DNA from 4 places in the Streptomyces sp. SJL17-4 genome. Region 1 is predicted to be linked to each of the others. Evidence: riboswitches for the same ligand, from Rfam matches in the RefSeq annotation. Region 1 holds a riboswitch; each other region holds the start of a gene.
What was found. A riboswitch is a leader RNA that binds a small molecule or an ion and turns the genes downstream of it on or off. The one in region 1 is predicted to bind cobalamin.
Positions count from the first base shown of each region.

Region 1 (3,178 bases):
GGCACTGGCCGTCTTCGCACGCGGTACGGATCTCATCGCGGCGACGGTCAGCATCGCCGGCGAGCACCTCAAGGTCGCCGACATGGCCGCGGCCCTGACGGGAGCGCTCGGCGAACCGGTGCGCTACCGCCCCCTCGCTCCGGACGAATGGCGTGCGCAGGGATTCCCGGGCGCGGACGAGTCGGGGAACATGTTCCAGTACTACACGGACTGCGAGCAGCACTTCATCGAAGCCCGGGACATCGACGCCGTCCGGGGCCTCAACCCCGCCCTCCAGGACTTCGGCACGTGGCTCGCGGCGCACCAGGACCGTCTGCGCACCGCCTGGGCGTGACCGCCGGACCGCTCGATGCTCGACGGGAGTTCGTCATGCACGATCCCAATCCCAAGCTCACCCATCAGGAACGGAAGATCCTCGAGGGCATCGAGGAAGGCCTTCGGGGCGATGCGTCCCTCACCCGCAGACTGCGTTCGCTCGGAAACACCGGCGCGGGTACGGGAAGCGCGGGAGGCACCTGGGGCGCGGTCCTGCGGCATCGCCTCGGCTGGTTCACCACGGTCCTCGGAATCGCCTGCGTGGCCCTGTTCCTCCTCGCGGTCGCGTCCACGTCGTCCGGCCCGCTGTGGCTCTTCGCCGCGGTGTGGGTGGTCACCGCGGTGTGCCTGATGCGGCTGCTGCTGCGGGCGGTGGCCCGGCGGAGGAGCGCGGCGGCGCGGCGCACGGCGGACTGACGGTCCGTACGCACGGCGCACCGGTGGCTGACCGAGCCGCGCGCGCCGGGGCCTGTCGCATGAATCCCGGCATCAGGGGCAGCCGCCCGTGGAAGGGAAGCGGACCCGGCGTGGGATTCGACGGAAGGAACCCGATCATGCGCAAGAGCACCGTGCAGAAGGGCAAGGGGGCCATGAAGGAGGTCGCCGGGAAGGCGACCGGCGACTCGCGCCTGGAGGCGGAGGGCGAGGCCGACCGGATGGCGGCCAAGGCCCGAGCGGCGATCGAGAGGGTGCACGAGAGCGCGCGGAAGGCGCGCGACGACATGAAGCGACACGAGTCCTGAGCGAGGCGAGTCCTGAGCGACGCCGGTCCTGAGCGAGGCGAGTCCTGAGCGACGCGCTCCATAGGCGGCCCGGGGTCGGACGAAGATCGACCTGTGGTAGCTTGCCCGGGCCAGTCGCACCTCTGTACGTATCGACACGGTATGTGCACGGGTCAGGGAATCCGGTGGGAATCCGGAGCTGACGCGCAGCGGTGAGGGTGACGGGCGGAGCATCGGCCACTGGGCCCCATGAGGGCCTGGGAAGGCGTTCCGTCCGGACGACCCCGAGTCCGAAGACCTGCTGGCGGCCCGGGGGGCGGGCATCGCCGCCCGGGGAGCACCGTACGACAGGCTCCGCGCATGAGCCGTGACGCAGAGGACTCCTTCCGTGCCCTTCGCACACCCTGTCCGTTCCGCCGCGCCCCTCGCACGCCCCGTCCGTTCCGCCGTGCTGCTCATGGCCGGCGCCGTTCTCCTGACCGGCTGCGGTTCCGGTTCCGGCTCCGGTTCTGGTTCCGGCTCCGGTTCTGGTTCCGGCTCCGGCGGTGCGACGCCCTCGTCCGGGGCGCAGGCCACGGACTCCGGCCGCACCGTCCTCCCGGACAACTGCGGGCAGCGGGTCGAGGTCGACCGCGCGCCCCGCCGGGCCGTCGCCCTCGATCAGGGCTCGGCCGAGATCCTGCTCTCGCTCGGCCTGGCCGACCGCATGGTCGGCACCGCCACCTGGACGGACCCGGTCCTCAAGGGCCTGGAGAAGGCGAACGCCGCCGTCCCCCGGCTCGCCGACCGCTACCCGTCGTTCGAGAAGGTCCTCGACACCGAGCCCGACTTCGTCAGCGCCTCCTTCCTCTACACCGTGGGCAAGGGCGGTGTGGCGCCCCGCGAGCAGTTCACGAAGCTCGGCGTGCCCACGTACGTCTCCCCCGCCGACTGCGTCGGCAAGGACAACAGCGGCGACGGCGACGGCGTGCGGACCGAGCCGCTGACCATGGACACCGTGTACGGCGAGGTCCGCGACCTGGCCAGGATCTTCGGCGTGCCGGAGCGCGGCGAGAAGCTCGTCGGGGAGCTCCGCGCCCGGGTGGAGAAGGCCAGGGCCGGTGCGGACTACGGCGACGCGTCCGTCCTGTACTGGTTCTCCGACTCCCAGGGGCCGTACATGGCCGGATGCTGCGGGGCGCCGGGGATCGTCAGCGGGACGCTCGGCGTGAAGAACGTCTTCGACGACACGAAGGAGGAGTGGCCGCAGATCAACTGGGAGACGGTCGTCGACCGCGATCCCGACGTGCTGGTGATCGCCGATCTGACCCGCAAGGCCCAGTCGGCCGAGAGCGCCGCGAAGAAGATCGAGTTCCTGGAATCGCACCCGGTCACCCGGAACATGACGGCGGTACGGAAGAAGCGGTACGTGGTCCTCAGCGGCCAGGCCATGAACCCCACCATCCGTACCGTCGAGGGCATCGAGAAGGTCGCCGCCGCGCTGCGGACGTACGGGCTCGCGAAGTGACGGGGTCCACGCCGGGCGCTGTGGCCGGGACGGGCCGGAAGCGCCCCGGGCCGGCCGTCTCCCTTCCCTCCCGGGCGCTCCCGCCGATCGCCGGGGCGGCCGGGATCGTCCTCCTGTGCGCCTCCGTCGCCCTCGCCCTCACCATCGGACCGGCCGACATCCGCGTCGCCGACGCCTGGTCGGTCGTCGTCTCCCACCTGGGCGGGAACCCGTCCGGACTGAGCGCGATCCGCGACGGCATCGTCTGGGACCTGCGGCTGCCCCGCACTCTCCTCGCGGCCGTGTGCGGCGCCGGACTCGCCGTCTGCGGCGCGGTGATGCAGTCCCTGCTGCGCAATCCGCTCGCCGACCCGTTCGTCCTCGGCGTCTCCTCCGGCGCCTCGACCGGGGCGGTCGCGGTCGTCGTCCTCGGTGCGGGCGGCGGCCTGTTGTCCGTCGCCGGAGGCGCCTTCCTCGGCGCGCTCTGCTCCTTCGCCCTGGTCCTGCTGCTGAGCCACACCCTGGGCGGGTCGACGGACCGTGTCGTCCTCGCGGGGGTCGCGGCGATGCAGCTCTTCTCCGCGCTCACCTCGTTCGTGGTGATGACCGCCGCCGACGCGGAGACCACCCGGGGCATCCTCTTCTGGCTGCTCGG
Region 1 is NZ_CP104578.1:699,833-703,010, forward strand. It holds gene N5875_RS02870 (NmrA/HSCARG family protein) at 1-334, shown strand, start outside; gene N5875_RS02875 (hypothetical protein) at 370-732, shown strand; gene N5875_RS02880 (CsbD family protein) at 870-1,058, shown strand; cobalamin riboswitch at 1,213-1,337, shown strand; gene N5875_RS02885 (ABC transporter substrate-binding protein) at 1,495-2,544, shown strand; gene N5875_RS02890 (iron chelate uptake ABC transporter family permease subunit) at 2,631-3,178, shown strand, end outside.

Region 2 (3,178 bases), 7.1 Mb from region 1:
CGTGACCGAGACCCTGGCCAAGGACCCGCCCGCGACGCCGGGCGCGGTGCTCACCGTCGCCGGGCGACAGCTGATCTCCACCGTGGGGGGCGCTTCGGGGCCGTTGTACGGCACACTGCTCCGTCGTACCGGCAAGACCCTGGGCGACGACGAGCGCGTCACCCGGGAACAGTTGGCGGAGGCGCTCGGCTCCGGCGTGGCCGCCGTGTCCCAGCTGGGCGGCGCGCAGGCGGGCGACAAGACGATGCTCGACGCGCTCATGCCGGCCGTGGAGGGGCTGCGGGACTCGTTCGGCGCGGCCCGCACGGCGGCCGAGGACGGCGCCCTGGCGACCGTACCCCTGCGGGCGCGCAAGGGCAGGGCCAGCTATCTGGGCGAGCGGTCGGTGGGGCACCAGGATCCGGGGGCCACGTCCTCGGCGCTGCTGTTCGCCGCGCTCGACGAGACCGCGCGCACGGAGACGTCGAGCGCCGAGGGGGCGTCATGAGTGGCGGGACGGGGACGGGAGCGGGGACAGGAGCGGGGACGGGGACGGAGACCGGCTCCGGCTCCGCTGCGGTCGGCTCCGGTGCGGTCGGCTCCCGTTCCGTCGGCATCGTGCTCGTCTCGCACAGCGCCGCCGTCGCGGCCGCCGTGGCCGAGCTGGCCCGGGGGCTCGCCGGCGGCGGTGACCTCGCCCCGATCCTCCCGGCCGGGGGAACCCCCGACGGTGGCCTCGGGACGAGCTCCGAGCTGATCTCCGGCGCGGCGAAGGGCGTCGACCAGGGCGCCGGTGTGGCGATCCTCGTCGATCTGGGGAGCGCGGTGCTCACCGTGAAGGCCCTCCTCGCCGAGGGTGACGAACTGCCCGACGGCTCTCGACTCGTGGACGCGCCGTTCGTCGAGGGCGCGGTCGCCGCCCTGGTCACCGCGAGCGCGGGCGGGGACCTCGACGCCGTGGCGGCGGCCGCGTCGGAGGCGTACGACTACCGCAAGGAGTGACCGAGGGAGTACCCGAGGGAGAGGCCCCGAGCTCGGCTCCGAGTCGCCCCGGGCGACTGCGGGGAGTGAGCGAGGGGCCCCACCGGGTGGCGGGCGTGTTGTGATCCAGCAGGTCAACACACTAATGTCGCAGAGCCTTGGTGTACGGGAAACCGGTGCAGTACCGGTGCGGCCCTCGCCACTGTGATCGGGAGGTCCGGCTCCACCCCCGCGGGGAACACCCTCGGGGAAGCCACTGGACCACGTCGGGAGACCGCCGTGGTGTGGGAAGGCGGAGTCGGACGGAATGACCGTCAGCCAGGAGACCGGCCAGGGTGCGTTGTCCATCCACGAGGTGCTGGAGAGGGTCTCCCAACCATGCATATTGCCGAGGGGTATCTGCCCCCTGTGCACGCGGCCGCCTGGAGTGTCGCGTCCGCGCCGTTCGTCGTCCACGGGGTCCGCGCGCTGACCCGCGAGGTGCGGTCGAATCCTGAGTCCACCCTGTTGCTCGGCGCTGCCGGCGCCTTCACGTTCGTCCTGTCGGCACTCAAACTGCCCTCCGTGACGGGCAGTTGCTCGCATCCGACCGGTACGGGCCTGGGCGCGATCCTGTTCCGGCCGCCGATCATGGCGGTCCTGGGGACGATCACCCTGCTCTTCCAGGCCCTGCTGCTCGCCCACGGCGGGCTGACCACACTCGGCGCGAACGCCTTCTCGATGGCGATCGTCGGGCCCTGGGCGGGGTTCGGGACCTACGTGCTGCTGCGCCGGTTCGGTGCGCCGCTGATGGTCGCCGTCTTCTTCGGCGCGTTCGTCGCCGACCTGTCCACCTACTGCGTGACCAGCGTCCAGCTGGCGCTCGCCTTCCCCGACCCGGGCAGCGGCATCCCCGGCGCGCTCGCCAAGTTCGGCGGGATCTTCGCCGTCACGCAGATTCCGCTCGCGGTGAGCGAGGGTCTGCTCACCGTGCTTGTGATGCGCCTGCTCACCCAGTCGAGCAAGGGCGACCTGATCCGGCTCGGCGTCCTCGCCGGGCGCACGTCGGAGCGACGCGAGGAGGCGACCGCGTGATGAGCCGGAACGCGAAGATCAACGCCCTGCTGCTGCTCGTCGTCGCCGCGCTCGCGGTCCTGCCGCTCGCACTGGGGCTCGGCGACCACAAGGAAGAACCCTTCACGGGGGCCGACGCGGAGGCGGAGACCGCGATCACCGAGCTCCAGCCGGACTACGAGCCGTGGTTCAGCCCGCTCTACGAGCCGCCGTCCGGGGAGATCGAGTCGGCGCTGTTCGCCCTTCAGGCGGCCCTCGGCGCCGGTGTCCTCGCGTACTACTTCGGTCTGCGGCGCGGCCGTCGACAGGGGGCGGCGCGGGCCGAGGCGGCCGAGGCAGCCGAGGCGCACGGCGCCGGAGCGGATGCCGCAGGGGCTGCCGAGGCCAGGACCGCGGAGTCCGAGAGCGGCACCAGCACCGGCTCCCGCACCGGCACCGGGCCGTCCCTCGGCGGCGGGTCCGCCGGCGGGCCGGGCGCGTAGCCACCGATGCTGCCGATCGACGCGGCGGCGCACAGCAGTCGCTGGCGCCGCCGCCATCCCGCCGAGAAGGCGCTTCTCGGCTTCGGTCTCACCCTGTGCGCGGTGGCTCTGCCGCCGTGGCCGGGTGCGGTCCTCGTCGCGGCGACCACGCTCACGGTGCTGCTCGGTCCGGCCGGTGTGCCGGGCCGGGCGCTGTGGCGGGCGTTCCGCATCCCGCTCGGGTTCTGTGTCACGGGCGCGATTCCGCTGCTCTTCGAGGTGGGCGGTACCCGGGGGCTCGTCGCCCTCGCGCCGGACGGTCCGACGCACGCGGGCGAGTTGCTGCTGCGGACGGCTTCGGCCTCGCTCGGGGTGCTGCTCTTCGCGTTCACGACGCCGGTGTCCGACGTTCTGCCCCGGCTGGTACGGGCGGGGGTGCCGGCGCCCGTGGTGGACGTGGCGCTGGTGATGTACCGGATCATCTTCCTGCTGCTCGACGCGATGTCCAAGATCCGGCAGGCGCAGGCGGCCCGGCTCGGGCACACCACGCGGGCCGCGACCTGGCGTTCACTCGCGGGCCTCGGTGCGACCACGTTCGTACGGGCCTTCGACCGGGCGCAGCGCCTGCAGTCGGGGCTCGCCGGGCGGGGGTACGACGGGACGCTGCGGGTCCTGGTGCCCGCGTGTGCGGTGTCCCGCCCGTT
Region 2 is NZ_CP104578.1:7,815,516-7,818,693, reverse strand. It holds gene dhaL (dihydroxyacetone kinase subunit DhaL) at 1-487, shown strand, start outside; gene N5875_RS35120 (PTS fructose transporter subunit IIA) at 484-981, shown strand; cobalamin riboswitch at 1,103-1,310, shown strand; gene N5875_RS35115 (energy-coupling factor ABC transporter permease) at 1,339-2,034, shown strand; gene N5875_RS35110 (energy-coupling factor ABC transporter substrate-binding protein) at 2,034-2,495, shown strand; gene cbiQ (cobalt ECF transporter T component CbiQ) at 2,502-3,178, shown strand, end outside.
Region 2: another riboswitch for cobalamin. It lies ahead of N5875_RS35115 (energy-coupling factor ABC transporter permease); the one in region 1 lies ahead of N5875_RS02885 (ABC transporter substrate-binding protein).

Region 3 (3,178 bases), 2.3 Mb from region 1:
GTCGGCGGTCTCTTCACCCGCTGGTTCCACCGCTGGGCGCTGCTCGCCGGCTGGGCCGTCGGCATGATCTACGGCACGGTCGCCGCGTACGGGGTCGCCAGCCCGACCCAGAAGCACTTCGGCGGCTCCTCCGCGGAGATCCCGGGCATCGGCGAGATCGGCTACATCGGTCTCACCGCCTTCGTCCTCAACGTCCTCGTCACGGTCGTCCTGACCTTCGTCCTCAAGGCCGTCAAGGCCCCCGAGGGCGTCGACCAGACCTCCCCGGAGGACTACACGGCCGACGCGGGCGACCGCGGGGTCGACCCGAAGCTCGCGAAGCTCGGCGCCGAGACCCACTGATCCACCGCCGGACCTGACGAAGGCCGCCCTGCCTCCCCCGGAGGCATGGCGGCCTTCGCCGTCCCCGGGCGAGGATGCGGGACATGCGCACCGGATCACGACTCACCCTGCTCGCCCTGCTCCCCGTCGCCCTCGCCGTCACCGGCTGCGGCTCCGAGACGGCGGGCGGCCGCCCTGCGCCCGGCCCCGCCGAGCTGGACGCCCGTGCCCGCTGGGCACAGACCGACAAGGACCATGTGTACGTCACCGAGGCCGAGGGCTTCGAGGCCTCCCGGATGGCGTCGGGGGTCATCGGCGACGACGGCTTCCAGGTCACCTACCTGCGGAAGGACGGCGTCCGCCTGACCGTCTCCGCCGAGCGCCGCCCGTTCGCGGAGAAGGAGTGCGCCGCGGCGAACGACGCCGGGCCGGACGGCTGCGTCCGCGACGGCGACCGCTGGTACCTGCGGACCGCCGGGCAGCACGCGTACGTGCGCGCCCAGAACGGGCTGCGCGTCGAGGTCGCCGCCCCTCTCACGGTGGAGCGGGAGGCACTCAAGGGCGCCGCCGAACGCACCCACCGCGCCGACGTCGCCGAGCTCGACGCCGTCCTGCCGGAGCGGACGGGCGGCGGGCAGCCCGTCGAGCGGGGCGATCTCCCGCCGGTGGGGGACGGCGCCCCCGACAACTCGGTGGGCGCCGGTGGCTGAAGCCCGCTGGGGGCCTCCGGCCGGCCGGAGGCACACTGCTCTCATGGACTTCATGATCAGGGCGGTACGGCCCGAGGAGTACGAGGCCCTCGGTGAGCTCACCGCGGGGACCTATCTGGACGACGGGCTGCTGAAGTACGGAGCGGAGGACTCGTATCTGCACGTGCTCCGGGACACGGCCCGGCGGGCGCGCGAGAGCGAGGTGCTCGTCGCCGAGGACGGCGACGGGCGGCTGCTCGGCGGGGTGACCTTCGCCACCGGCGGCACCCCGTGGGCGGACATCGCGGTCGAGGGCGAGGCGGAGTTCCGGATGCTCGTGGTCTCCCGGGAGGCCCGCGGCCGGGGCGTCGGAGAGGCCCTCGTACGGGCCTGCGTCGAGCGGGCACGGGCCCTCCCCGGGTGCCGCCGCCTCGTGCTGTCCACGGACGCCACGATGGTCTCCGCGCACCGGATATACGAGCGTCTGGGCTTCGTCCGCACCCCGGACCGGGACTGGGAGCCGATCCCCGACCACCGACTGCGCACCTACTCCTTGGAGTTCTGAGTCCACGGCGCGACACAACATGTGGGGGGTTCCGCGAGCGACGCCCCCCACATGTATGCTCGTCCTCGCTGTCGACGCAGGGGAATCCGGCGCGAATCCGGAACTGTCCCGCAACGGTGTGCTTCGTACGGATACGACGTATTCGGGCGAGGTGAGTCCGAGGACCTGCCGACGGCGCATCCGGTCCGTCCGTTCCGGGTGCCACTGACGTCCGGGCCTCGCGGAGTGGGCCGGTGGAAGCGTCGCGTCCGGCGTTACGGATGCCCGCCTGCCCGCCTTCCCCCGCCGCGGCCCCGAGCCGAGCGAGGGAGAGCCCCCACGTGACCATCGCGCCCGCCGATCCGGCGTCCGCCGAGGCTACCGCGGTCGAGAGCGACGGCCCCGGGACCGTGCTGCTGCGGACCCTGACCGACCTCACCGCCGATCTCCCCGACACCGACCCCGGCAAGGTCGCCGCCGCCGCGCTCCGCGGCCGCAGCGCCGTCGCGGACGAGGCGGAACTGCGCGAGCTGGCCACCGAGTCGGCCGCCGGTCTGATCGCCGAGGACCCGGCGTACTCCCGGCTCGCCGCCCGGCTCCTGACGATCACGATCGCCGACGAGGCGGCCGGCCAGGGCTCGTTCTCCTTCTCGGCCTCCGTCGCCGTCGGTCACCGCGAGGGGCTGATCGCCGACCGCACCGCCGAGTTCGTGGCGCTGCACGCGGACCGGCTCGACGCGACCATCGACGCGGCCGGGGACGACCGCTTCGGCTACTTCGGTCTGCGCACCCTCTACTCGCGCTACCTGCTGCGCCACCCGATCACCCGCAAGGTGATCGAGACCCCGCAGCACTTCATGCTCCGCGTGGCCTGCGGCCTGGCGGAGGACGCGACGGTCCGCGCGCTCGACGAGGTCACGGCGCTGTACGGCCTGATGAGCCGCCTCGACTACCTCCCCTCCTCCCCCACGCTCTTCAACTCCGGCACCCGCCACCCGCAGATGTCCTCCTGCTACCTCCTGGACTCCCCGCAGGACGAGCTGGACTCCATCTACGACCGCTACCACCAGGTCGCGCGCCTCTCGAAGCACGCGGGCGGCATCGGCCTCTCCTACTCCCGCATCCGGGCCCGCGGTTCGCTGATCCGCGGCACCAACGGGCACTCCAACGGCATCGTGCCGTTCCTGAAGACCCTCGACGCCTCCGTCGCCGCCGTGAACCAGGGCGGCCGCCGCAAGGGCGCCGCCGCCGTCTACCTGGAGACCTGGCACGCGGACATCGAGGAGTTCCTGGAGCTCCGCGACAACACGGGCGAGGACCAGCGCCGGACGCACAACCTGAACCTGGCGCACTGGATCCCGGACGAGTTCATGCGCCGCGTCAACGCCGACGCCGACTGGTCGCTGTTCTCCCCGGCGGACGTGCCCGAGCTGGTCGACCTGTGGGGCGAGGAGTTCGACGCCGCCTACCGCAAGGCCGAGGCCGCGGGCCTGGCCCGCAAGACGATGCCGGCCCGCGACCTGTACGGCCGGATGATGCGGACCCTGGCCCAGACCGGCAACGGCTGGATGACCTTCAAGGACGCCTCGAACCGGACGGCCAACCAGACCGCCGAGCCCGGCCA
Region 3 is NZ_CP104578.1:3,031,923-3,035,100, forward strand. It holds gene N5875_RS13115 (sodium:solute symporter family protein) at 1-342, shown strand, start outside; gene N5875_RS13120 (hypothetical protein) at 426-1,031, shown strand; gene N5875_RS13125 (GNAT family N-acetyltransferase) at 1,075-1,575, shown strand; cobalamin riboswitch at 1,614-1,763, shown strand; gene N5875_RS13130 (ribonucleoside-diphosphate reductase subunit alpha) at 1,896-3,178, shown strand, end outside.
Region 3: another riboswitch for cobalamin. It lies ahead of N5875_RS13130 (ribonucleoside-diphosphate reductase subunit alpha); the one in region 1 lies ahead of N5875_RS02885 (ABC transporter substrate-binding protein).

Region 4 (3,178 bases), 5.9 Mb from region 1:
GGTCGCATGTGCCCGGTGATAGCCGGTATTACCCGGGGTTGCGGGGTGACCGCATCGTGGACAGCCGACGGGCCGGAGCCGTAAACGGAATCCCTTGACGCCGGTTTGAGACACCACAACGCCCGACCCAGTTCACCTTCCGTTCACTCAGGTTGCTTACGTTCGTCCAGCCACTGACCTCAAACGATTGCCTGGGTAAATGGAACACATCACGCTGCTGCTCGCCATTGTGGTCGTGACAGCTCTCGTGTTCGATTTCACGAACGGTTTCCACGACACCGCGAACGCGATGGCGACGACCATCTCGACCGGTGCTCTCAAGCCGAAGACGGCGGTGGCCATGTCCGCCGTGCTGAACCTCGTCGGCGCGTTCCTGTCCGTGGAGGTCGCCAAGACGATCTCCGGCGGGATCATCAACGAAGAGGGCATTCGTACAGAGGTGATCTTCGCGGCGCTGGTCGGCGCGATCCTCTGGAATCTCCTGACCTGGCTGCTCGGACTTCCGTCCAGCTCCTCCCACGCCCTCTTCGGCGGTCTCATCGGTGCCGCGGTCATGTCGGCCGGCTGGTCGGCCGTGAACGGCTCCACCATCGTCACCAAGGTCCTCATCCCGGCCGTCGCCGCGCCGCTCGTCGCCGGCCTCGCCGCGATGCTGGCCACCCGGCTGACGTACAAGATCGGCGCCAAGACCGACGAGAAGCACACCGCCAAGGGCTACCGGGTCGGCCAGATCGCCTCCGCCGGTCTCGTCTCCCTCGCCCACGGCACCAACGACGCCCAGAAGACGATGGGCATCATCACCCTGGCCCTGGTCACCGGCGGCGTCCTCGCCCCCGGCTCCAACCCGCCGATGTGGGTCATCGTCTCCGCCGGTGTCGCGATCGCCCTGGGCACCTACCTCGGTGGCTGGCGCATCATCCGCACCATGGGCAAGGGCCTCACCGACCTCCGGCCGCAGCAGGGCTTCGCCGCCCAGACCAGCGCCGCCACGGTCATCCTGGCCTCCTCGAACCTCGGCTTCTCCCTCTCCACCACCCAGTCCTGCTCGGGTGCCGTGATGGGCGCCGGTCTCGGCCGCAAGGGCGGTGTCGTCCGCTGGTCGACCGCGACCCGGATGTTCGTCGCCTGGGGTCTGACCCTGCCCGCCGCGGGCCTGGTCGCCGCCGGTGCCGAGTTCCTCACCAAGCAGGGCCCCTGGGGCATCGCCGCCGTCGCGGTCCTGCTCGTCGCCGGCTCGGGCGTCATCTGGTCACTGTCCCGCCGCAAGCCGGTCGACCACAACAACGTGAACGCCGCCGCCGACGGCGACGACACTGCCGCCGAGCCCGCGGGTGTGGTGACCACCGCGATCGCGGCCGTCACCCCGCCGCCGGCCGCCGGTTCCGTCGCCGCCGTCGCGGACGAGGAGCTCAAGACCACCATCCCCGCACCGGCTCCCACCGACCCGGCCGCGCCCCCCGCCCCCGCCGCAGCGGTGTAAGGAACGAACGACATGAAGATCGACTGGGCAGCTCTCGGCTCCGTCTTCGGAGTCAGCCTCGTGGCGACCGTCGCCCTGGTGGGCCTCTTCACCCTCGGCATCATCGGCCTCTCCAAGCAGGAGCAGGCCGCCGCCCAGGGAGGCTCCGCCACCCTGGCCCGCACCGGCGCCTACGCCTGCTTCGCCCTGTGCCTCTCGGCCGTGGCGTACGGCATCTACCTGATCGTCGTCTGACGGTCCGAGCGTGACCGGCGGGGCGGTCCGTACCTTCGGGGTGCGGACCGCCCCGCCGCCGTGTTTGTGGTGCTTCGCACAGTGACCCGGTGCAGGTCAAGAGTGAGTTGACGGGTGTTCTCGGGCCGTGGTGGACTGCCGAGGCCATTACGGCGGCAGTAGAGGAAGTCCGGTGCGAATCCGGCGCGGTCCCGCCACTGTGACCGGATCCGAAGGGTCCGGGAGCCAGGAACTCTCGCCGCCGGTCACGTCGATCCAGGGCGCGGACCCTGAGTGAGGACATGCGCCATGCCCGGCCGCAGCAGTACCAGCCGCCTGTCCCCGGACGGATTCGCGTACGGAGCGGCCGCGGGTCTCGCCGTCGATCTGCTCGTCGGCGATCCACGCCGCGGACATCCCGTCGCCGCGTTCGGCCGGGCGGCCGCCGCGGTCGAGAACCGCCTCCACCACGACCACCGCGGCTGGGGTGCCCTGCACACCGCCGTCTGCGCCGGCTCCACCGTCGCCCTCGGAGCGCTCGCCGCCCGGGCCGTACGGAACCGGCCGGCCGCCGCCGTCGCCCTGACCGCCGCCTCCGTGTGGGCGGTCGTCGGCGGTACGACCCTGGGCCGGGAGGCCCGCGCGATCGGCGGCGCGCTCGCCGCCGGGGACCTGGACGTCGCCCGGGAGCGGCTGCCGCATCTCTGCGGGCGCGACCCGCAGTCCCTGGACGGACCCGCGATGGCCCGCGCGGTCGTCGAATCGGTCGCCGAGAACACCTCCGACGCCGTGGTCGGCGCCCTCTTCTGGGGCGCGGTCGCGGGCGTACCCGGCCTCGTCGGCTTCCGGGCCGTCAACACCCTCGACGCGATGGTCGGCCACAAGTCGCCGCGCCACCGCCGCTTCGGCTGGGCCTCGGCCCGGCTCGACGACGTGGCCGGCTGGCCCGGGGCCCGGCTGACGGCCGTCCTCGCGACCGTCGCCGGCGGAAACCCGCGCGGTGCGCTCAACGCCTGGCGAACCGACGCGGCGAAGCACCCCAGCCCCAACGCGGGCCCCGTCGAGGCCTCCTTCGCGGGCGCCCTCGGCGTACGCCTCGGGGGCACCCTGTCGTACGCCGGACGGGTCGAGCACCGGCCCGTGCTCAACGGGACCGGGCGGGCCGTCGAGGTGGCCGACATCGACCGGGCGGTCCGGCTCTCCCGCCGGATCACCGGACTGACCCTGGCCGCCTGCGTGGGCGGCCGGACCATCGTGAGCGCGCTGAAGCGGAGGAACGCATGAGGGGTGGGGGGCTGCTCGTCGCCGGGACCACGTCCGACGCCGGCAAGAGCGTCGTGACGGCCGGCATCTGCCGCTGGCTGGTCCGCAAGGGCCTGAAGGTGGCGCCGTTCAAGGGGCAGAACATGTCCCTCAACTCCTTCGTGACCCGCGAGGGCGCCGAGATCGGCCGCGCCCAGGCCATGCAGGCGCAGGCCGCGCGGG
Region 4 is NZ_CP104578.1:6,629,703-6,632,880, reverse strand. It holds gene N5875_RS29795 (inorganic phosphate transporter) at 200-1,480, shown strand; gene N5875_RS29790 (hypothetical protein) at 1,493-1,714, shown strand; cobalamin riboswitch at 1,837-1,969, shown strand; gene N5875_RS29785 (cobalamin biosynthesis protein) at 2,003-2,977, shown strand; gene N5875_RS29780 (cobyric acid synthase) at 2,974-3,178, shown strand, end outside.
Region 4: another riboswitch for cobalamin. It lies ahead of N5875_RS29785 (cobalamin biosynthesis protein); the one in region 1 lies ahead of N5875_RS02885 (ABC transporter substrate-binding protein).